DNA from 4 places in the Enterobacter ludwigii genome. Region 2 is predicted to be linked to each of the others. Evidence: predicted binding sites of a transcription regulator. Region 2 holds the regulator's gene; each other region holds the start of a gene.
The links. The regulator CRP, encoded in region 2, controls carbon source genes, mostly activating them, when cyclic AMP is high. The targets are predictions, from matches to a motif close to ATGTGANNNNNNTCACAT.

Region 1 (5,792 bases), 250 kb from region 2:
TTCGCTGATGGCTTCATCCAGCGCCGCCAGCAGGCGCTGACGCGGGGCCAGACGGTCAACGGTGATGTCTTTCATGCCGTCCGGGATCCAGATGTTCATCACCGACGGCGTGCCGAGCTGCTCGCCAAAGTACGCGGAGACGCGGCGGCTGGCTTTTACGTGGTCAATCCAGAACTGGCGGATATCGTCGTTCGCGTGGGCAAGGGTAAAACCGTCGGCGCTCAGCGGGTGCGAGAAGCAGGATGGGTTGAAATCCAGGCCCAGCTGGTTGGCTTTCGCCCACGCCACCCAGTTTTTAAAGTGCGCAGGTTTGAGCTCGTTACGCGCGACCGGCGTGTCAGATTCCAGATAGATAGCATGCAGGTTCAGCCGCTTAGGCCCCGGGATCAGGCTCAGCGCCAGCTCCAGGTCGGCGCGCAGCTCGGTGGCGTTACGCGCTTTGCCCGGATAGTTGCCGGTGGCCTGAATGCCCCCCGTCAGCGAGCCGCCCGGGTTTTCAAAACCGGCAACGTCGTCGCCCTGCCAGCAGTGTATGGAGACCGGCAGACGATCGAGCTGGCGCAGCGCCTCATCGACATCCACGCCGACGGCGGCGTAACGCTGTTTAGCCAGGTCCCAGGCTTGTTCAAGTTGAGTGGTCATGCGCAAAGCTCCTTAGTCAGTCGGTTTTGCTGAAACTGCGCCCGATAGCGGGCAATTTCATGGCAGGGATTGGGGATGAACGTGGTCAGCGTGGCGTTCGCCGAGACCACCGTGCGGAAATCGTCCACGCTGGCAAGTTCGTCCAGGGTCATGAGCTGAATGCCAATATTGCCGAGCGTCGACGCTTCAATCGGGCCCGCCACCACGGTGATCCCGCAGGCATCGGCGCAGAGCTGGTTCAGAAGCTGGTTCTGGCAGCCGCCACCGACAATATGCAGCTGAGTGAACGGCCGGCCGCGAAGGTCGGCCAGCTCGCTCAGGATCTCGGCATACAGCAGGGCGAGGCTGTCGAAAATACAGCGTGCCAGCTCTGCCGGTTTCGATGGAACGGGCTGCCCGGCGTCGACGCAGGCGGCCTGGATTTCGGCGCTCATGTCCGCCGGGTTGATAAAGCGGTCATCATTAGGATTGATCAGGAAACTGCAGGCTTTCAGTCTTTCGGTGTCGGCAATAAGCGCGGGCAGGTCGGTAATGTTCTGCTCTTTAAGCACGCGCTGGAGCAGCCACAGACCCATGATGTTCTTCAGCACGCGGTAGCGCCCTTCGGCACCGCCTTCGTTGGTGATGTTCGCGGTCAGCGCGGCATCGCTGGTGTAGGGAGTTTTGCTCTCAAAGCCCATCAGCGACCAGGTCCCGGAAGAGAGGTAGGCCGCGTCGTTACCGGCAAGCGGAGACGCAATGACGGCGCTGGCGGTATCGTGACTCGCAACCGCCACCACCGGGATCGCATTACCCTGCGGGCACATCCATTGACCGATCACATTGCCAGGGTGCGTCGGCGTGCCGAACCAGGAGGGTGAAGCCCCGGTCCAGGCCAGCAGGTGTTCATCCCAGTTATCGGAGTTGATGTTCACCAGTTGCGTGGTGGTGGCGTTGGTGTATTCCCAGTTCATGTTGCCGGTCAGGCGGTAGCTGAAGTAGTCCGGGATCAGCAGTGCATGCGCCACGCGGGGAACCAGCGCCGGCTGCTGTTCGACCAGCGCGCGCAGTTGATAGAGCGTATTGAATGGCAGAAACTGAATACCGCTGCGGCCATAAATATTCTCTTTGCCAAGCCCGGCAATCGCACGCGCCATCAGGCCGTCGGTGCGGCTGTCGCGATAGGCTATCGGCAAACCAACGCGTTCACCGTTGCTGTCCAGCAGTACGTAATCGACGCCCCAGGTATCGATGCCGATACTGTCGATACGGATCCCCGCATCGCAGACCTTCTGCAGTCCGGTGCGGATCGCTGCCTCAAGGCTGTCGATATCCCATACCTCACAGCCGTCCTGCTTTTGCAGGCAGTTAACAAAGCGGTGCATCTCCCGAAGCGAAAGCGTCTGCCGCTTGCCGTCATAAGTGGCCAGCATTACACGGCCGCTGGATGCGCCGAGATCGACAGCCACGCAATGGCGAAAAGTCATGGTTGTGTCCTTCTTAAAGTCATTAGCGGTGAGTGTAAAAAAAGGAACCCATCTCCACCTTCTCGCCAGTGACAGCGGTTTTCCGGGGCTGGCAAGAAAGCAAAGATGAACGTGAGGGAGTTCACAGTTTCCAGGCGTGACGGGGTTTGCAGGCAGTGTGACGCTTACCGCATTTCCTGATCTTTCAGCCTGTTTCTTGAAAAACGGACAGTTTTTGCGAGGTTTACGGTCGAAAATTTAAGGTGAGGGGGCGGGGCCTTAATTACTATTTTGAGAACATTTCTCATTGATGGGGCCGTTATGACCGTACTGCACAGCGTGGATTTTTTTCCTTCGGGTGGGTCGTCTGTCGCGATTGAACCGCGACTCCCTCAGGTGGCGTTTCCTGAGCATCATCATGATTTTCACGAAATTGTGATTGTTGAACACGGAACGGGGATCCATGTGTTTAACGGCCAGCCGTATACCATCAGTGGTGGGACGGTCTGCTTTGTGCGCGATCATGACCGGCACTTATATGAACATACCGACAACCTGTGCCTGACTAACGTGCTCTACCGTTCGCCCGATGCGTTCCAGTTCCTGTCCGGGCTGAACCATCTCCTGCCGCAGGAGAAGGACGGCATCTATCCTTCGCACTGGCGGGTGAATCAGTCCACGCTGCAGCAGGTGCGCCAGCTGGTGAGCCAGATGGAACAGCGCGACGAGGGACAGGAGACCCACGTCATCGCCACGCGTGAGCTGTTGTTTATGCAGCTGCTGGTGCTGCTGCGCCGCAGTAGCATGGTGGCCGGGCTGGAGAATAACGATGCGCGTTTGACTCAACTGATGGCCTGGCTGGAGGACCATTTCGCCGAGGATGTCTGCTGGGAAAAGCTGGCGGATGATTTTTCGCTGTCGCTCCGGACCTTACATCGTCAGCTGAAGCAGCAAACCGGGTTGACGCCGCAGCGCTATTTGAATCGTCTGCGCCTGATTAAAGCGCGCCATCTGCTGCGTCATACCGATGAGAGCGTCACGGATATCGCCTATCGTTGCGGTTTCGGCGACAGTAACCACTTTTCGACCCTGTTTCGCCGGGAATTTAGCTGGTCACCGCGCGATATTCGCCAGGGAAAGGACGCGTCACTGCAGTAACGCGAGGGTTGTCACCGTTTCCCGTGGGCAAAAACGCTAATAATGTCAGGTTATTTGCTGTCGAGGTGGTGTCGTGGTTGCTCAGTTAATGCTTCGCAAAGTGGATTTTTTTGCCTCCGCCGGCCAGGCCGTCGCGGTGGCGGATCGCTATCCGCAAAACGTCTTTGCCGAGCACACTCATGAGTTCTGCGAGCTGGTGCTGGTGTGGCGGGGCAATGGCTTGCATATCCTCAACGACCGGCCCTACCGCATTACGCGTGGGGATCTGTTTTACATCCGTGCTGAAGACAAACACGCCTACGCTTCGGTCAACGACCTGGTCCTGCAGAACGTGATTTACTGCCCTGACAGGCTGAAACTCAACGTCGACTGGGCGGCTTACATTCCGGGTTTTAATGATACGAAGTGCGCGGCGCACTGGCGACTGAGCAGTAACGGCATGACGCAGGTGCGACAGGTGATTTCTCAGCTGGAGCAGGAGAGCCAGAAAAGCGATCCTGAGGCTCACCAAATGGCTGAACTGCTTTTCGCCCAACTGGTCATGACGTTGACGCGCCATCGCTACGCCATTGATAACCCGTCGGCTACCGCGCAGGAAGCCCTGCTCGATAAGCTCATCACCACCCTGGCGGGCAGCCTTAACAAAAGCTTTGTGCTGGAGAAATTCTGCGAGCAGGCACAGTGCAGCGAGCGCGCGTTGCGCCAGCAATTCCGCACCCAGACCGGGATGACGGTGAACCATTATCTGCGCCAGCTGCGCATCTGCCATGCCCAGTACCTGCTTCAGCATACGGAACTGATGGTCAGCGATGTGGCGATGCGCTGCGGCTTTGAGGACAGTAACTATTTTTCGGTGGTCTTTAACCGCGAGGTGGGGATGACGCCGGTTCAGTGGCGTCATCGCAGTCGTAACGCGGCGTAATCAGTTCGCCATGCCGAGGCCCACAATGTTGGCCGCAATAATGATCACCACGCACCCCAGACTCAGCACGCCCACCGGGCGACGGCCGGCGTTGTTCCACTCTTTCAGAAGCAGACCCACCAGCCCACCGCACAGCACGTAGAAGCTCATGTGCAGCATCCAGCTCATATAGTCATACTGCGCCGGAATACTGGCGTGACCCCACGCGTAGAAGAAGAACTGGAGATACCACATCAGCCCACCGAGCGCCGAGAGCAGCACGTTCCCGATAATCATCTGTTTAGCCAGCGAGAAGTCGGCTTTCAGTGACAAGGTCTTCACGTTTGCCAGACGGAAAAAACAGAAACCGAGGTTAACCACCGCTCCGCCACCCATGATCACCACGTAGCTTGGCAGTGCCACGTACAGCGGGTCTACGCCCAGTGCGGCAGCAGCTTCATGCATCGGTTTGGCGGCGTTCATCGCGAATGACATGCCTGCGGAGAAGATCCCGCACATCACCGCCAGCAGCAGGCCTTTCTTCAGGTTAAACTCTTCGGCTCTGATGCCCATTTTGCGCTCTTTCAGCTGCCCTGCGCGGGTGACAATGCCCACGCCAATGACGGCCACCAGCACGCCCAGCAGCGTCATCTGGCCGCCTTTGGTGTTGATCAGCACGTCGACGTTACCGTTGAGGATCGGCGTCATCAGAGTGCCAACAATCAGCGTAATACCAATCGCGATGCCAATGCCCATCGACATGCCGAGGTAGCGCATGGTGAGGCCATAGTTAATGTTACCGACGCCCCACATGGCGCCAAAGAGAAAGACCGGCAGCAGGGTGGAGGCGTTAAAGGAGGAGAAGTAGCCCCAGAAATCCGGGAGCAGCATGGCGCTGATGGTCCAGGGAAGAATTATCCACGAGACCACACCGCCGACGGACCACATGGTTTCCCATGACCACTGTTTGACCTGTTTAAACGGGGCATAGAAACAGGCTGCACTGGCCGCGCCTATCAGATGCCAGAAAATACCCATCGTAATCGCATGATTCATGTTTACATCCTCATCGTTTTTATATGCCGGTGGCTTCCCACCGACTCGATGAGTGTAAAAATTAAGCAGTCGGGTAACCTTCGGAAGGTTGCCGCACTTTGGTTTTGAATGGCAATCAACGCGTTAACCGGGTGAGCAGACTCACAATTTCAGCAATAACCGAAAACCGAATAACCTTATAAAAACTACGGCATTGATAATCATTTTCAATATCATTTAATTAACTATAATGAACCAACTGCTTACGCGGCATTAACAGCTGTGCCGCCCGACAATAATGGAGAGGATTATGAGTTATACACTGCCATCCCTGCCGTATGCCTACGACGCACTGGAACCGCATTTCGACAAGCAGACGATGGAAATCCATCACACTAAACACCACCAGACCTATGTGAACAACGCGAACGCCGCGCTGGAAAGCCTGCCAGAGTTCGCTAGCCTGCCTGTTGAAGAGCTGATCACCAAACTGGACCAGCTGCCAGCTGACAAGAAAACCGTTCTGCGTAACAACGCAGGTGGTCACGCTAACCACAGCCTGTTCTGGAAAGGCCTGAAAACCGGTACCACCCTGCAGGGCGACCTGAAAG
Region 2 (5,792 bases):
AACGCCCGCAATGATCAGCCCCGCCATCGTTCCGCCTGCCCGGTGCAGAATGCGCACCCGCGTCGCGCCATAGCCGTTCTGGGTGACAAACAGGATGGTCATTAAAATCCAGTACGGTTTGGGCAGATGTAGCGCCATGCCCATCAGGCTGGCAATGCTCAGCATCACGCTAATTCGCGCGGCGTTGCGCAGGGCAGATGATTTAAGGGAGAGGTAGCTTCTGAGCGCCGGCAGCAGCGGCAGGCGTTTTTGTTTGTCGGCCATCAGGTCGCGCGGATAAAGCGGACGCTGGGTTCGTAACACGCGGGCGATACGGCTGAAGTGCCAGGCAGCAAACTGACCCACCGGGTTGTCTTCATGCTGACGGGCAATCTTCTCCAGCGCGCCGAGCTGTTTGTCCATGTTAAAGCGCGTGGGGTAGCGGTGATACAGAATATCGTCAGCCAGCACCCGAAGGCGCGCGGAGACGGTTTGCGCGTTCCAGCGGATCACCGCTTCGGCATGGCTGCGCTCGACCAGTTTTTGCACCTCCTGCGGCTGGTGCAGGCTCACGGAGATATGCTCCTGTAAGTCCAGCCCCACCTGGAAGACGCGCAGCAGCCGCTTATATTCGTGGTTCTTATTGGCGGCGAGCATATGTAGCTGCTGATAACACTGGCTTATCAGGTCCACCACCTTTTGCTGACGCGTCAGCAGCGGCGGCAGTGATTTTTCTGGATCGGTATGCTGGGTGAGCAAGGTGTATTTGGCTTCACAGTAATCCGCCAGCTGCACGTAGAGCAGGCTCAGGGATTCCCGCAGGGGCTGTTCCCGCCACAGCCAGAACCAAAACCAGTTAAACAGCCCGTACCACAGCGTACCGAGGGCGTAGATCAGCAGCGGCTCCCACACCGGCATGTTACCCGCAAGGCTCAGCGTGAAGATGGCGGCAATCAGCGACGCGGGAAGCAAACGCGCGTGCAGTGAGCTGATTTCAGCGGTTACGCCCAGGGTCATCGCCAGGACGGTGAGGATCAGCGGCAGCGGGATATCGCGGGCCAGCAAAAGCTGCACGGCGAGGCTACAGCCCGCAAACAGCGAGCCGCCCACGATCAGCCGTTTGAAAAAGCGCTTATGCGGTGTATCCAGACCGGCAATGTTGCAGCAGGCGGGAACGAGAGAGAAGAGCAGACCTTGCTGAAGATGGCCCAGAATCAGGCCCACGGCCACAGGAAGGCACAACACCAGCGTTTGTCGCAGTGCGTAGTTAACTTCCGGGTGATAAATCAGCCTGCGCCACATGGGGAATAGAGACAAAAACGGCGTGACACCTTGCGATGGCACGCCGTTTGAGCGGAATTAACGCGTTCCGTAAACCACGATGGTTTTACCGTGTGCGGAGATCAGGTTCTGATCTTCCAGCATTTTCAGAATACGGCCCACTGTTTCACGGGAGCAACCGACAATCTGACCGATTTCCTGACGGGTAATTTTAATTTGCATGCCATCAGGGTGAGTCATCGCATCGGGTTGTTTCGCCAGATTCAGCAGGGTCTGAGCGATACGGCCGGTCACGTCCAGGAAGGCGAGGTTACCCACTTTCTCAGATGTCACCTGCAGACGGCGCGCCATCTGCGAAGAAAGACGCATCAGGATGTCAGGGTTAACCTGAATCAACTGACGGAATTTCTTGTAGGAAATTTCAGCCACTTCACATGCTGTCTTTGCACGAACCCAGGCGCTACGTTCCTGGCCTTCTTCAAACAGGCCCAGTTCACCGATGAAATCGCCCTGGTTCAGATAAGAAAGGATCATCTCTTTCCCTTCTTCATCTTTGATCAGCACTGCCACCGAGCCTTTGACGATGTAATACAACGTTTCCGCTTTTTCACCCTGGTGAATCAGCGTGCTCTTCGATGGGTACTTATGAATGTGGCAATGAGACAAGAACCATTCGAGAGTCGGGTCTGTTTGCGGTTTGCCAAGCACCATGCGCTGTTATCCTCTGTTATAAGCTGTCACCAGAGTCATAAGATGCATCCGGACTCTGGGGTTGCAATCGAATTCTTACCCATACCCTGGGAAGTCGGCTATCGTAACGTTTCGCAGCCAGTAAAGTTTGATGTCCTCTGCATACATGTGTAACGTCAATGTATTACTGTAGCATCCTGAGTGTTTTAGCATAGCTTTCGCCGCGTGTCTCCTGGTGTCTCGCTTCAGCATGACGCAGGTCGCCTTCCATTGCGAGAAATGTAACGCACGCGTAATCTGTCACCAAAAATGCAACGTTGGAGTGAGTGAATATGCAAGCGCGTGTGAAATGGGTTGAAGGTTTAACGTTCCTGGGCGAGTCCGCTTCAGGACACCAGATTTTGATGGATGGTAACTCCGGTGATAAAGCACCAAGCCCAATGGAAATGGTGCTGATGGCAGCAGGTGGATGCAGCGCAATTGATGTGGTGTCGATCCTGCAAAAAGGCCGTCACGATGTGACCGACTGCGAAGTAAAACTCACCTCAGAACGCCGCGAAGAGGCACCACGCCTGTTCACCCACATTAACCTGCATTTCATCGTCAGCGGGAAAGAACTGAAAGACGCGGCGGTCTCACGCGCGGTCGATCTTTCAGCGGAGAAATACTGCTCGGTCGCGTTAATGCTCGAGAAAGCGGTAAAAATTACGCATTCGTATGAAGTGATCGACGCCTGATATTGGGGGGCATCGTTCACCCCGATGCCCTCACCGAAGCCCTCTCCCACGCGGAGAGGGAAATCATCAGGCGATTTTCTTCCCTTCTATCAACCGCTGCACCAGCGGCATCATAATTAATTCCATTGCCAGCCCCATTTTTCCGCCCGGAACCACTAACGTATTCATGTGCGAAATAAATGAGCCCTGCAGCATCGCCAGCAGCCAGGGGTAATCAATGCCGTCGAGATTGCGGAAATGGATAACCACAAAGCTCTCATCCAGCGACGGGATACTTTTGGCGGCGAACGGGTTAGAGGTGTCCACTGTCGGTACGCGCTGGAAGTTGATATGCGTGCGGGAGAACTGCGGCGTCAGGTAAGTAATGTAGTCTTCCATGGAGCGCACGACGGAATCCATCACCGCCTCGCGTGAATGGCCGCGCTCGCTGATGTCACGCGTCAGCTTCTGGATCCACTCAAGGTTCACGATGGGCACCACGCCAACCAGCAGATCCACGTGACGCGCCACGTCATGCTGCGGCGTCACCACGCCACCGTGCAACCCTTCGTAAAACAGGACGTCGGTCGGTTCCGGCAGCGGTTGCCAGGGGGTAAAGGTGCCGGGCACCTGGTTCCAGGGAACGGCTTCATCGTAGGTGTGCAGATATTTGCGTGACTGCCCCTTGCCGCTCTGGCCGTACTCCTGAAAGGTTTGCTCCAGCAGGCCGAAGTCATTGGCCTCCGGGCCGAAGTAGCTGATGTGTTTACCCAGATCGCGCGCCTTGCGGATAGCCATATCCATCTCCGGGCGCGTGTAGCGGTGAAAGCTATCGCCTTCGACCTCCGCCGCGCGGAGATTCAGTTGGGCGAAAATCTTACGAAAAGCGAGGCTGGTCGTGGTGGTTCCCGCACCACTCGAACCCGTAACGGCAATAACCGGATGTCTGGCAGACATAGCAACTCCCTGACTGGAAAGGTTTAAAGATCAGCCATGAAACGCGTTGCGGGGCATGATATTGACCGTCTCATGCAGTTCAGACCATACCAGCACCACGTCGCCGCTTTTGAGTTGGCGCTTCACATCGTTGACCTTTTGCTCAAGCGAACGTTCATGTTCACCATAATCGGTACCTTCGCGCAAGACAAAGCTTTCAATCAGATTATCGAGCGTTTCGGGGGAGAGATCCTGCCACGGAATAATCATTTTGCACCGTCCAGATAAGGGGTAAGCCAGTCAGGAATACGCGACTCCAGCCACATTTTCGGGCGGCGCAACGTTCCACCGATGAACCCCACGTGACCACCATGCTCTGTCAGCTGATAGTGAACGTTGGCAGGCAGAAATTCCTGCGCGGGGATTGAGTGATGATCCATAAACGGGTCATCTTTGGCATGAATGATAAGCGTCGGTTGCGTGATCTTGCTGAGCAGCGGCATGGCGCTGCACTGACGGTAGTAGTCAATCGCATCGGCAAAACCGTGAATTTTGGCGGTGATCAGATCGTCGAATTCGCGGATGCGACGGACCTTTTTCAACTGACGCAGGCTCACCGGCAGCGTATCCGGATAGGCCTTCAACTTGCGCGCCGCGTTGGCTTTCAGCAGGTTGAGCAGGTAACGCTGATAGACCCGGGAAAAGCCTTTCTCCATATGGTAGCTGCACTGCTCCAGCATAAAGGGCGCGGAGACAATGACGGCCGCATCCAGCGGCACGGTGTCGCCCTCTTTTGCCAGCAGGCAGGCCAGCATATTGCCGCCCAGCGAGTAGCCCACGGCCGCTGTCGGGACGGTACCAAAGTTTTCCCGTAACCAGTGTAAAAACCAGGTGCCGTCTTCGGTTTCACCCGAGTGATAAATGCGCTTCTGGCGATTCGGTTCGCCGCTACAGCCGCGAAAGTGCATCACCACGCCGAGCCAGCCCCGCGCTTTGGCTGCCTGGATGAGCCCGTGTGCATAGGGGCTGTGCAGACTGCCTTCCAGACCGTGAAAGACCACCAGACGCGGCTTGTGGCGCGCCTGTTCTGGCTCTTCGCTCCATGCCAGGTCCAGAAAGTCACCGTCCGGTAAGTCCAGCCGTTGCCAGTGCGGCGTGAACTGAACCTTACGGCGGATGAGTCGCGGCAGCATGGTCTGCAGATGACAATTGGCCACGCCGCGCATGGGCACGAACTCGGTGCTGTCTTCGGCGATGATATCGAAGTCTGATGGGATGATTTGGCTCATAACGGCGATGCTAATTCTTGTCAGTTATTTTCTGTTCTTTCCGAATTGTACCCCGTTTAGCCTGGTTTTCCGAAACATGAACTGATCTCGATCACAAATATTTACCTTGATTATTACTCTCAGGCTAATGATTCCGCCCTGCGCTTAATTGATGACTTCCTCGCCACAGCGCACACTTTACTCAACGTTAAGCAAATCAGAATGATGTGCTGAATCAGGAGGTTAATAATGTTATCTGGGCAAACACCCACCCGGCAATGGAACACACGACGCACCGAGAAAGCGCGTCGTCTGGCCTCCGTACCGGTGCAGGGCAAGGTACTGCCAACCGGCGATCTTGTCGCCATGCTGGAAAAACTGATCGCGCCTGGCGACAAAGTCGTTCTGGAAGGTAATAACCAGAAGCAGGCCGATTTCCTTTCACGCTCGCTGGCTGAAGTGAACCCGCAAATCGTGCATGACCTGCACATGATTATGCCAAGCGTGGGCCGTAGCGAGCATCTGGATATCTTTGAGAAAGGTATCGCCCGCAAGCTGGACTTCTCCTTCTCCGGTACCCAGAGCCTGCGCATCTCGCAGCTGCTGGAAGATGGTCAGCTCGAAATTGGCGCTATCCATACCTACATAGAACTCTATTCACGTCTGTACGTGGATCTCTCGCCAAACGTGGCGCTGATTGCCGGCTTTAAAGCGGACCGAAAAGGTAATCTTTATACCGGCGCAAGCACCGAAGATACCCCCGCGCTGGTGGAAGCGGCCGCGTTCCATGACGGCATTGTCATCGCACAGGTGAATGAGCTGGTGGACGACGAATGCGACCTGCCGCGCGTTGATATTCCCGGCTCCTGGATTGACTTCGTGGTGGTGGCCGACAAACCGTTCTTTATCGAACCGCTGTTTA
Region 3 (5,792 bases), 470 kb from region 2:
GCCGCTGTTATACGCGTTCAGCGCGCCCTGAATGCGGTAACGGTAATACTGATTAATCACCCCGGTGCGGTAATACTTGGCGGTACCCAGCACAACGCCGACCTGACGATAGGGCAGGTCCTGCAGGTCGTCAAAGATATACGGAGCCGTTTTCCAGCTCATCCAGCGATCAAGACCCAGCACGATCAACAGCAGTATGCCGACCAGGACAGACAGGCTGTAAAAAGCGCGCTTTAACATGCAGATGGCTCGTACCGAAGGTGAAATTTAACTCAGGCTACTTTACCCGCCTGGTTAGCGCAAGAAACAGCGAATCAACTGAGGGGTTTTTCAGCAAAGCGGCGGGCATTTCTGCCCGCCGGAGGCATTACGCAAGCAAAACACGGTCAATAGTTGAGCAGCCGAGCGCTTTCAGCGTTGCGGCGGTGGCATCCCACTGGATCAACGGCGCGTCGGCTTTCTCTGCCAGAATAGCGCGCTGAATGTCCGGGTAGTCATAGCCATTGAGGCTCAGCAAATTCAGGGCGCCCTGAAGCGGTGGCAGCGTCGGGTTAAAGGCGGCGTTTTCGGCATAGCTGCCGGTGAAGATGCGACCATCACGACACTGCAGCGCCACACCGCTTGGGGAGTGACTGTATGGCGTGTGGCTCTTGTTCGCCGCACGAATCGCGGCTTCGCTCAGCGCATCGCCGGAAAGGGCAAAACCGTGATCCTGTTCATCCATCAGCAGCGTTTTGATGTCGAGATCTTTCGGACCAAACGCGTCAGGCAAGTAATCCCCGAGGGTATGCGGCGCACGGCCTGGCAGATTGATGCGTAACTCCAGCCCGCTGTTCAGCTCGTTCATGAACTGGCGGCAGTGGCCGCAAGGGGTGTAGTTAACGGTAATGGCGCTCAGCGCTTGTTCACCGCGCAGCCAGGCGTGGCTGATGGCGCTTTGTTCCGCGTGAACGGTCTGCTGCATGGTCGCGCCCAGGAACTCCATGTTGCCACCGAAGTACCAGGTTCCGCTTACGCCGCGTGCAATCGCACCGACGTTGAAATGAGAGAGGTCGGCGCGGGCGCAGGCTGCCGCCAGCGGCAGCAACGCGAAGGCCAGCGCGTCGTCGTCCAGCCCTGTGGCTTCTTTCAGTGCCGTGACGTGTTCAGCCGTCAGCAGGGCCGGGAAATGCTCATCCGCCAGAATCGGGGCCAGAGCTGATTGCACATTCTCTGCAAGCTGGGCGAAAGCAGCTTGAAAACGTGGATGCATGGCGTTTGCCTCATAAAGGTTAATGGATCGGTAGTTTACGGAGCCGCCGGGGCTTTATATGTGATCCACTTCTCATTATGTATGCAACTTATGAAAACAAAATGAAATTTGCGCGACGCATCGCAAATTTTAACCCATGACCGCCACAATCAGCGGGAAAATAAACGGTGCGAGCAGGGAGGTGATAATCCCGCAGATCACCAGTGCGAGTGAGCTAAACGCCCCTTCCTGATAATCCAGTTCAGCGCAGCGCGCGGTGCCCAGGGCGTGCGACGCGGTACCCATCGCCAGACCTCGTGCCGCTTTGGTGTGGATACGCATCGCATTCAGCAGGGTATGTCCAAAGACCGCGCCGAGGATCCCCACGAATATCACACACATGGCGCTGATGGCCGGAATCCCCCCCAGGCTGCCGCCCACGGCCATCGCAATAGGCGTGGTGACCGACTTAGGCAGAATAGAGGCCGCAATTTGCGGAGAAGCGCCCATCAACAGCGCCACCGAGGTGCCGGTGATCATCGCCACCAGGCTCCCGACAAAACAGATGGTAATGATGGATTTCCAGCGGGCGCGGATCTGGTGCAATTGCTCATATAAAGGAAAGGCCAGCGCCACCACGGCGGGCTGCAGAAGGTCATTCAAAATTTTGCTGCCGGCAAAGTAGCGTTCATAAGGAATGCCGGTGAGAAGCAGGAACGGGATAATCACCACCATCGCCACTAGCAGCGGATTAAGTAACGGCATTTTGAAACGTGCGGCGAGTTTGCGTGCGGCGAAGAATACTGCCAGCGTTAACGGCAGCGACCACCAGATATTGGCCATCATTGTTTTGTTCCTTTCTGCCCAACCACTTTACGTTCGCCATGCACCAGATGCGAACTCCAGCTTACTACCAGGAAAACCACCAACGTACTGACCGCGCAGGAGACCACAATGGGTCCGAACTGCGCCTGGAGCAAATCAAAATACTGCATAACCCCGACGCCGATAGGCACGAACAGCAGCGCCATATAGCGAATAAGGACAAAGCAGCCAGGGTTAACCCATCTGGCAGGCAGAATTTGCAATGCCAGCAAAACAAAGAGGATCAACATTCCGATGATGCTGCCGGGAATGGTGATGGGAAGCAGGGATGCGATAAAGATTCCGGCATACAGGCAGGCGTAAATCAGGACGAATGCGCGAAGATATTGCCAGATAATGTTCAATGATTTTCTCATGGTGAAAGTCCTTGATGAAACGAATTCATCATACAATTAAACCTAAAAATGTGCCACGGATCACATCATGAATTTTGAGCATACCAGACATTCCGAAATGGAACGTCTGGTATAACCTCACCGGGTTAACCGCCGGGCTTTCCTCATGCCGGGAGAGCGGCTACTATAGCGCGTCTTTTTTCACAGGTACTGCTATGCGTGTTTTACTGGCCCCAATGGAAGGCGTGCTCGACTCCCTCGTGCGCGAGCTTCTGACCGAGGTGAACGACTACGATCTCTGCGTAACGGAGTTTTTGCGCGTGGTCGATATGTTGTTGCCAGTAAAATCATTCTATCGCCTTTGCCCGGAACTGCATCATCAGAGCCGCACCTCTTCCGGCACGCTGGTGCGCATTCAGCTACTGGGTCAGTATCCCGAATGGCTGGCGGAGAACGCGGCCCGTGCCGTAGAGCTTGGTTCCTTTGGGGTTGACCTCAACTGCGGTTGCCCATCAAAACTGGTGAATGGTAGCGGCGGCGGCGCCACCTTGCTGAAAGATCCGGAGCTGATTTACCGTGGCGCAAAAGCCATGCGTGAGGCTGTACCGTCGCATCTGCCGGTGACGGTAAAGGTGCGTCTGGGATGGGACAGCGACGCGCGGCAATTTGAGATTGCCGATGCCGTGCAGCAGGCCGGGGCCACTGAGCTGGTGGTGCATGGCCGCACCAAAGAAGATGGCTATAAAGCCGAACGTATTAACTGGCAGGCGATTGGCGAGATCCGCAAAAGACTCACCATTCCCGTTATTGCCAACGGCGAAATCTGGGATTACGAAAGCGCGCAGGCGTGCCTGAAAGAGACTGGCTGCGATGCGGTGATGATTGGCCGCGGCGCGCTTAACGTACCAAACCTCAGCCGGGTGATTAAATATAACGAACCACGTATGCCGTGGGCTGATGTGGTCACGCTGCTGAAAAAATACAGCCGCCTCGAAAAACAGGGTGATACCGGGTTATATCACGTCGCGCGAATTAAGCAGTGGCTCAGTTATTTACGCAAAGAGTACAGTGAAGCGCTGGGGTTATTTCAGGAGATCCGCACGCTGCAGACTTCCGCTGATATTGCACGGGTGATTCAGTCCAAATAATAAGCGTTAATTTGCTCACACTTTTTTAAAATATAAAACAAAGCAGGTTTTCAACGTGACGCCACGATGTTAAGGTGCCACTGTATTCAACGCAGGATTGTTACTGGTTAACAGGCAAAACCTAAGCGTTTCACAGCACGTATCGCTGTGGAGCGCTTAGGTTTTTTTTTGCCTGTCATTTACGCAGGAGAGAAATTTGGCTTAACAATTTTTACTGACGTCTTTCACTGAAATGAATAATTAAATCGCGACAGGAAAAGAGAATTTTCCTGCGACGGCTTACGCACTCAATACTCACTCACAGGTTGTTATGATGGCATATAAAAATATACACACTACACTGTGCGCGCTCGCCTTAATAACATTCCCCTCTTTATCAGGGGCACAGGAATGGAATGGAACGGTGTTAGGTTTTGAAGCGCCACCGGACCCTCTCCTGGGCGATATGGGCGGCATCCGCAAGATCATTAACGATAACGGGTTTACTTATAATCTGGGCTATCTGAACGAAATCGCCTGGAACGGAGGTGGCGGCTATAACCATGATTCTCACGTGGCGTATATTGATCAGTTTGCGCTGACCTTTAATCAGGATCTGGAGCGCTGGACAGGCGTGCCGGATGCGCAGATCGAAGGAAATATCGTCAACCGTAATCACAATGACGATCTTACCACCAGGCGTGTCCAGGATCCGCGCGTTAACTTTAACGACCTGACCCAGGAAAGCTGGGGAGGGCAGTCGATTACCCGCCTGGGCTGGCTCACCTTTGCCCGCAGCTTTGACGAGCGGCGTCTGACCTGGCGCATCGGGATGATGAACAAAGTGCAAACCTTTGATCAAATCATTCCGTGTGACTTCCAGTTGCTCTCGCAGTGCGGCGGGAAATCTGCCAACTCACTGACCTGGAACAACTGGAACGTGCATACCTGGGGCTCCACGCTAGCGTATAAAGTAACGCCCACGCTGACCATAAAAGGCGGTGTGATGGAGCAAAACCCGGACGCGTCAAGCCGCAGCCATGCCTGGAGCTGGTCAACAAAGGGCAGCAAAGGAATATTACTCCCGGTTGAAATCGAAGCGCGTCCGCATATCAACGGTCTGCCGGGCGCGTACAATCTGGGCGTAGTGTTTACCAATGCGCCGCAAACCGATCTTTACCGGGGTAAATCCGGTGGGGCGGGTGCGAGCGACCCGGATGGATTTGATAAGCACAACCGCACCTGGTTTATGTATGCCGGGCTAAACCAGCAACTGACCCAACATCAAAATGATCCGAATCGTGGGTTGAGCGCCTCTTTCAGCATGAGTCTTGCCGATCAACGCACGAACTCTATGCACCAGGTATACGCAGCCTCTCTGCGATACCGTGGGTTGTTTGATGCGCGTCCACAAGACTGGATTGGCTTCGGTCTGACCTGGATTGATATGAGCAGCCAGTACGCACGCAACCAACGTTACCTGAACAGCCTGAACGGGACTTCCGATTATAACGATCCGGCATACCATCCTGTGCCGGACCATTCGCTGAACGGTGAGTTCTACTATCGCTTTCGTCCGCTGTCATGGCTGGAGCTACAGCCGGGCATTCAATACTGGCACCATCCTGGTGGGGTTTCCCGCACGCAGGATGCCTGGGTAACTGAGCTGAAAACGGTGGTGACCTTCTGAGATCACCGTCGCAAGTTCGATCTGCGTCACGTTTCTAACTCGTGACATATTGAGGCTACGAATGAAACTGATAGAGTGCCAGAACTGGATTGTTACTGCTTAGGCAGGCAAAACCTGATTTTCTGGCATCTGCCGGAGGTCAGGTTTTTTTGTTTCTGGGGTTCCGATGAAAATCGCCAAAATTCTTAATAATAATGTGGTGGTTGTTCAGGATGAACGCGGATGTGAACAGGTCGTGATGGGGCGTGGGCTGGGGTTCCAGAAACGCGTCGGTGATGAACTGGATACCGCGCTTATTGAAAAGGTGTTTGCATTACAAAGCGATGAGTTGATGCGTCGACTCGGAGAGCTGCTGAGCCAGATCCCGCTTGAGGTGATGACCACCTGTGACTGCATTATTGGGCAGGCAGCGCAGCGGCTGGGGAAACTGCAGGACAGTTTGTATATCACCTTAACGGACCACTGCTACTTTGCGATTGAACGCCAAAAGAAAGGGCTGGCAATCAAAAATGTGCTGCTGTGGG
Region 4 (5,792 bases), 1.3 Mb from region 2:
GTTACTGATCACACCGCGTTTCAGCAACAGGTAGCGCGTCGCGGCCCCGACCCAGGTATAGATCGTTACTGGCGTATCACGATCCCCGGTCCAGGCAATGACCCGGCGCATGCGTTTAAGCTGTTTGTGTACGTCCTGCACGGTTTCCACCGGCTCAGCAAACAGCTCGCGGAAGGTATCGGTTACCGCGTCCGGGCGGGTGTTTTGGATCAGATAGGTTTCACACGCCTGGGTAATCAGCGTTAAGGAGACGGTGTTGATGGCTTTAAGGCGGCGGTTGGCACGGGCCCAGCGCGAAGACTCCATGTTCAGGTTGCTGCGCATCCCTTCCAGCGCCGTGGTGCGGCGCACCAGAGCACTCCAGGCTTTATCCACCTCTTCGCTGTCACCATGCTTAATACAGAGCTGCATCAACTGATACTGGGCAACAATCAGCGCATCCAGTTCACGATCCACTTCCTGCTTAATGGAGCGAGGAGAGAAAAGCAGGTCAGCGACAATGGCACTGACAATACCGATGACAATCTCACTGCAGCGCTCTACGGCAAACTGCGGGGCAAGCAGCGGTTCGCTTTGAATGGTGATGATAATAATCAGCGCGGTATAACCGGCCAGACCCCAGGCGTAGGAGTTCTCCACTTTCACCAGCGACGAGAGCCAGGTACAAAAGCCCGCCCAGATACAGCACACCATCAGCATCAGCAGCGGCGTGCGGATCATCAATATGATGATGGTCAGTGCGGCGAAACAGCCAATAAATGTCCCAATGATGCGCAGCATCCCACGGTAGCGGATCGCCCCGGAGTAAGGTTCCCCGCCCGCAGCAAAGGCAGGCCCTGCCGCCACAATCGCCGCCGTCAGTACGGCCCAGCGGGGGGTTTCCAGCTGAAAGTGGAAGCCGACAAACAGCGCCAGCACAATGGCACACGCCAGCTTAACGGCGAAGCGAATGTGCTGGCTGGCGATGGAAAAGATACCCATAACGATTAACCAAACTCGCGCAGGCGATGGGCAATTTTACGGAAGATGGAGTCCTGGCTGGCGTCACGGTCTTTTTCACCGGTGATCACCACCGTCGCTGTGGTCCCGGCAGGCCACAGATTGCCCTGCTGTTCATCCAGGTGGATACGCACCGGCACACGCTGGGCCAGACGTACCCATTCCAGGTTGGAATCCACCGTCGCCATCCCTTTAGTATCGTTAGAGCTGCTGGAGTTAGTGACCCCCGCGGCTACGCTGTCGACGGTGCCTTTAAGCACTCGGTTGCTGCCAAGCGGCGTAATTTCAGCCCGGAACCCCGGACGCACGCCTTCCAGTTTGGTCTCTTCCATATAAGCGAGCACGTAGAAGGAGTTCTGTTTAACCAGCGCCACGGCGGTTGAGCCGCGGGTGATAAACTCCCCGGCATAAACATTCAGGTTGGTGATCCAGCCATCGGCTGGTGCACGGATCACGGTGCGCTCAAGATCGAGCCGGGCAAGATCGCGTGTCGCTTGCGCTTTGGCCAGCTGATGCAGCACGGTTTGCAGGACGTTATTGGACTGGTCAATCTCTTCGCGGGACATCGCCTGAACACCCAGTTGGTTACGGCGACCTGCCTCACGGCGTTTCTCGGAAGCCAGCGCCTGATAATAGGCCACATCCGCTTCGGCTTCTTCTAACGCTTTCTGATAACGCGGCTGGTCGATGGTGAACAGTACCTGATCTTTTTTCACCAGCTGGTTATCGTGGACATTGACCGCAGTGATGAGACCCGCCACGTCGGGGGCGATTGCCACGACATCGGCGCTAAAGCGCGCATCACGCGTCCACGGTGATTCAGTGTAATAGACCCAGGCGCGGAAAATAGCGATGAACGCGAGGATAACGAGCGCCATGGTGATGGCAGTGCGGGAGATTTTTCTTGTTAGCGTTTTCACATCAACCTCAGACAAACATGCGCGATATCAGGTAAAACAGGCAGCAATACAGCGCGGTATTGAACAATGCAGGATGCCAGACAAAATCGTAGATCCCGGTGGGGACCAGCACCTTGCGCACCAGCCAGAAAATCGCCAGTGATAAAAGAAGCTCGAAAAATATCGGTGGGAACGACAAACCGAACACCACGATAACGGGAAACAGACTCATGTTGACCTTGATTAGAGAGAGTGCAGGCTTCAGACTTTTTTAGCGCACGCCACCGCAGGAGAGCAAGAAACGCCGGGCGAGAATGGCGCAGCCGTTATGTAATTAATAATATATTAACGTAACTGTTATGCTGTTATCTATAATATGTGATCTAAATCACTTTTAAGTCAGAGTTAACAATGGAACGTCTAAAACGGATGTCGGTCTTTGCCAAAGTGGTTGAACTTGGCTCTTTTACCGCCGCTGCACGTCAGCTTCAGATGAGCGTCTCTTCCATCAGCCAGACCGTGTCCAAACTGGAAGATGAGCTGCAGGTCAAGCTACTCAACCGCAGCACCCGCAGCATTGGGCTGACGGAAGCGGGTAAGATTTACTATCAGGGTTGTCGCCGCATGCTGCTCGAAGTGCAGGATGTGCACGAACAACTTTACGCCTTCAACAACACGCCTATCGGTACGCTGCGCATCGGTTGTTCTTCAACTATGGCACAAAATGTTCTCGCCGCCATGACCGCTGACATGCTGAAAGAGTACCCGGGATTAACCGTCAATCTGGTCACGGGCATTCCCGCCCCGGACTTGATTGCCGACGGGCTGGACGTGGTGATCCGCGTGGGGGCATTGCAGGACTCCAGCCTCTTCTCCCGGCGGCTGGGCAGTATGCCAATGGTGGTCTGCGCCTCGAAAAGCTATCTGGCTCAGTACGGGGTGCCGGAGAAACCCGCCGATCTCACCAACCACTCCTGGCTGGAGTACAGCGTTCGCCCCGACAATGAATTTGAGCTGATTGCCCCGGAAGGGATTTCCACCAGACTGCTGCCGGAAGGACGGTTCGTCACCAACGATCCGATGACCATCTCGCGCTGGCTGGTGGCCGGCGCCGGGATCGCGTATGTGCCGTTAATGTGGGTGATCAACGAGATCAACAGCGGTGTACTGGAGATCCTCTTCCCGCGCTATCAGTCCGATCCGCGTCCGGTGTACGCGTTGTACACCGAGAAAGACAAACTGCCGCTCAAGGTTCAGGTGTGCATAAACTATCTGACCGAGTATTTTGTGGACGTGGCGGAGTTGTTTCAGGGAATGCGCGAAAGACGAAAGGAATAACCTTTAATTTCCGAAATGTATATTTGTGATGAATATTCCAGGATGATACAGACCGTCATTCAGGAATATTCCTTCACCCCTGCCAGGAATAGCGAATTGACACTGCCGCCATCTGCGCCTTACCTTATAAACAGTCTGACAGTCAGGCTGTTATTAATTTGTTACCGATATGAATAATAAAATGTATTTCTCAGGATGACGTTAAACAAGGAAAAGAAATGAATATATTTGAACAAACACCGCCTTCACGCAGGCGCTATGGACTCGCCGCGTTCATTGGTTTGATTGCAGGGATTGTCTCCGCCTTCGTAAAATGGGGAGCAGAGGTGCCGCTTCCGCCGCGAAGCCCTACCGATTTATTCACCAGCGCATGCGGACCGGAGCAATTAATAAGAGCCGCAGGTCAGATTGATTGTTCCCGCAATTTTTTAAATCCTCCTTATGTATTTTTACGCGACTGGCTGGGCATTGCTGACCCTAACGCCGCGGTTTATACCTTTGCCGGACATATATTTAACGCGGTCGGCGTAACACATATTATTTTCTCTATCGTCTTTGCTGTAGGGTATTGTGTAGTTGCTGAAGTCTTCCCAAAAATTAAACTCTGGCAAGGTTTACTGGCGGGTGCGTTAGCACAGCTTTTTGTTCACATGATCTCCTTCCCGCTGATGGGGCTGACACCCCCGCTGTTCGAACTGCCCTGGTACGAACACGTCTCAGAGATCGTGGGGCATTTGATCTGGTTCTGGTCGATTGAAATCATTCGTCGTGACCTACGTAACCGCATCACGCACGAGCCCGACCCGGAAATCCCGCTGGGTAACGCACGTTAAAAAAAATGGCGCGACTTTTACAGTCGCGCCATTTTTTCAGATTGATTCAGGTCAGGCGGTGCCGCCCACCGTCAGGTTATCCACTTTCAGCGTTGGCTGACCGACGCCAACCGGCAGGCTCTGGCCCTCTTTACCGCAAACACCAACGCCGTTATCCAGCTTCAGATCGTTGCCGACCATGGAGATCTGCTGCATGGCTTCAATACCGGAGCCAATCAGGGTCGCCCCTTTCACCGCTTTGGTCACTTTGCCTTTCTCAATCAGATACGCTTCTGAAGTGGAGAAGACGAACTTACCGGAGGTGATATCTACCTGACCGCCACCAAAGTTTGGCGCGAAGATGCCGTAATCAACGGACTCGATGATCTCCTGCGGTGTGGATTTACCCGGCAACATGTAAGTGTTCGTCATACGCGGCATCGGCAGATGCGCGTAGGATTCACGACGGCCGTTGCCCGTTGGCGCAACGCCCATCAGACGCGCGTTGAGTTTGTCCTGCATGTAGCCTTTCAGTACGCCATTTTCGATCAGCACGTTGTACTGCCCGGGCGTACCTTCATCGTCGATTGAAATCGAGCCACGGCGATCCTGCATCGTGCCGTCATCAACCACGGTACAGAGTTCAGATGAGACGCGTTGTCCCATCTGGCCGCTGAATACGGAGGTGCCGCGACGGTTAAAATCGCCTTCCAGACCGTGGCCCACCGCTTCGTGCAGCAGCACGCCAGGCCAGCCTGCGCCAAGTACCACCGGCAATGTACCGGCGGGTGCCGCCACGGCAGACAGGTTCACCAGCGCCATGCGCACGGCTTCTTTTGCCCACGCGTCAGCGCGTGCTTCACCGTCAACATCGCCCAGGAACCAGTCATAACCAAAACGACCGCCGCCACCGCTTGAACCGCGTTCACGCTTACCGTCGTCTTCAACCTGCACGCTGACAGAAAGACGTACCAGCGGACGCACATCCGCTGCCAGCGTGCCGTCTGTCGCCGCGACCAGGATCAGTTCATAGACACCGCTCAGGCTGGCAGAGACTTCCTGCACGCGTTTATCCGCAGCGCGTGCGACTTTATCCACGCGACGCAGGATATCCAGTTTCTCTTCACGGCTCATGCTCTGCAGGGGATCGATACTGGTATAGAGTGCAGAGTGCTGCACTTCACCCAGCGTCTTCACGCGACCGTCACCGCTTTCACGCACGATAGTCCGCGCGGCCAGCGCGCTCTGCTCCAGTGCGGCCAGGCTAATCTGGTCGGCATAAGCAAAACCGGTTTTCTCGCCGCTGACGGCACGTACACCGACACCCTGGTCAATGTTATAAGAGCCATCTTTAATGATGCTGTCTTCTAAAACCCAGGATTCGTGATAGCTCGACTGGAAATAGAGATCGCCGTAGTCGAGACGGCGTTCGGTCAGTTGACCAAGAATGGAGAACAGGTCCTGATGGCTCAGGCCGTTCGCTGCGAGCAAATGTTCACTTACCAGGTTCAGACTCATCGTATTGCTACTCGTTCGTTGCCGCCCGTGGCGGTATATAAATCGTATTTATTGAGAGTGAGGCAATTACCTGCCCACGTCAAATCATTGCTGTGCATCTTTGCGCGGCTGGCGCAGCACTTCATTAATCTGCGGTTTATCCACCGGCCCGGTGATGCGATAGCGCAGAATAGAGACTTTGCTCCACAGCGGCCCCAGCACTTTACTGGCGGCAAACACCGCCGCA

Region 1: a site for CRP is predicted at 2,264-2,281, ahead of rhaS (HTH-type transcriptional activator RhaS). Genes of this name have one in related genera too.
Region 3: a site for CRP is predicted at 2,521-2,538, ahead of BH714_RS11345 (CidA/LrgA family protein). Genes of this name have one in related genera too.
Region 4: a site for CRP is predicted at 2,275-2,292, ahead of aaeR (HTH-type transcriptional activator AaeR). Genes of this name have one in related genera too.

Annotation. Positions count from the first base shown of each region.
Region 1 covers NZ_CP017279.1:3,130,796-3,136,587, reverse strand. Annotated here, with positions in the region: gene rhaA (L-rhamnose isomerase) at 1-642, opposite strand, end outside; gene rhaB (rhamnulokinase) at 639-2,108, opposite strand; gene rhaS (HTH-type transcriptional activator RhaS) at 2,409-3,245, shown strand; gene rhaR (HTH-type transcriptional activator RhaR) at 3,319-4,167, shown strand; gene rhaT (L-rhamnose/proton symporter RhaT) at 4,168-5,202, opposite strand; gene sodA (superoxide dismutase [Mn]) at 5,492-5,792, shown strand, end outside.
Region 2 covers NZ_CP017279.1:2,881,658-2,887,449, reverse strand. Annotated here, with positions in the region: gene BH714_RS13600 (YccS/YhfK family putative transporter) at 1-1,281, opposite strand, end outside; gene crp (cAMP-activated global transcriptional regulator CRP) at 1,339-1,971, opposite strand; gene BH714_RS13590 (OsmC family protein) at 2,283-2,687, shown strand; gene BH714_RS13585 (phosphoribulokinase) at 2,754-3,623, opposite strand; gene BH714_RS13580 (YheU family protein) at 3,654-3,872, opposite strand; gene BH714_RS13575 (hydrolase) at 3,869-4,891, opposite strand; gene mdcA (malonate decarboxylase subunit alpha) at 5,120-5,792, shown strand, end outside.
Region 3 covers NZ_CP017279.1:2,408,192-2,413,983, reverse strand. Annotated here, with positions in the region: gene sanA (outer membrane permeability protein SanA) at 1-240, opposite strand, end outside; gene cdd (cytidine deaminase) at 368-1,252, opposite strand; gene BH714_RS11350 (CidB/LrgB family autolysis modulator) at 1,382-2,077, opposite strand; gene BH714_RS11345 (CidA/LrgA family protein) at 2,074-2,472, opposite strand; gene dusC (tRNA dihydrouridine(16) synthase DusC) at 2,667-3,599, shown strand; gene BH714_RS11335 (carbohydrate porin) at 3,913-5,268, shown strand; gene licT (BglG family transcription antiterminator LicT) at 5,435-5,792, shown strand, end outside.
Region 4 covers NZ_CP017279.1:4,169,480-4,175,271, reverse strand. Annotated here, with positions in the region: gene aaeB (p-hydroxybenzoic acid efflux pump subunit AaeB) at 1-981, opposite strand, end outside; gene aaeA (p-hydroxybenzoic acid efflux pump subunit AaeA) at 987-1,919, opposite strand; gene aaeX (p-hydroxybenzoic acid efflux pump operon protein AaeX) at 1,927-2,130, opposite strand; gene aaeR (HTH-type transcriptional activator AaeR) at 2,310-3,236, shown strand; gene BH714_RS19565 (YagU family protein) at 3,455-4,069, shown strand; gene tldD (metalloprotease TldD) at 4,121-5,566, opposite strand; gene yhdP (AsmA2 domain-containing protein YhdP) at 5,651-5,792, opposite strand, start outside.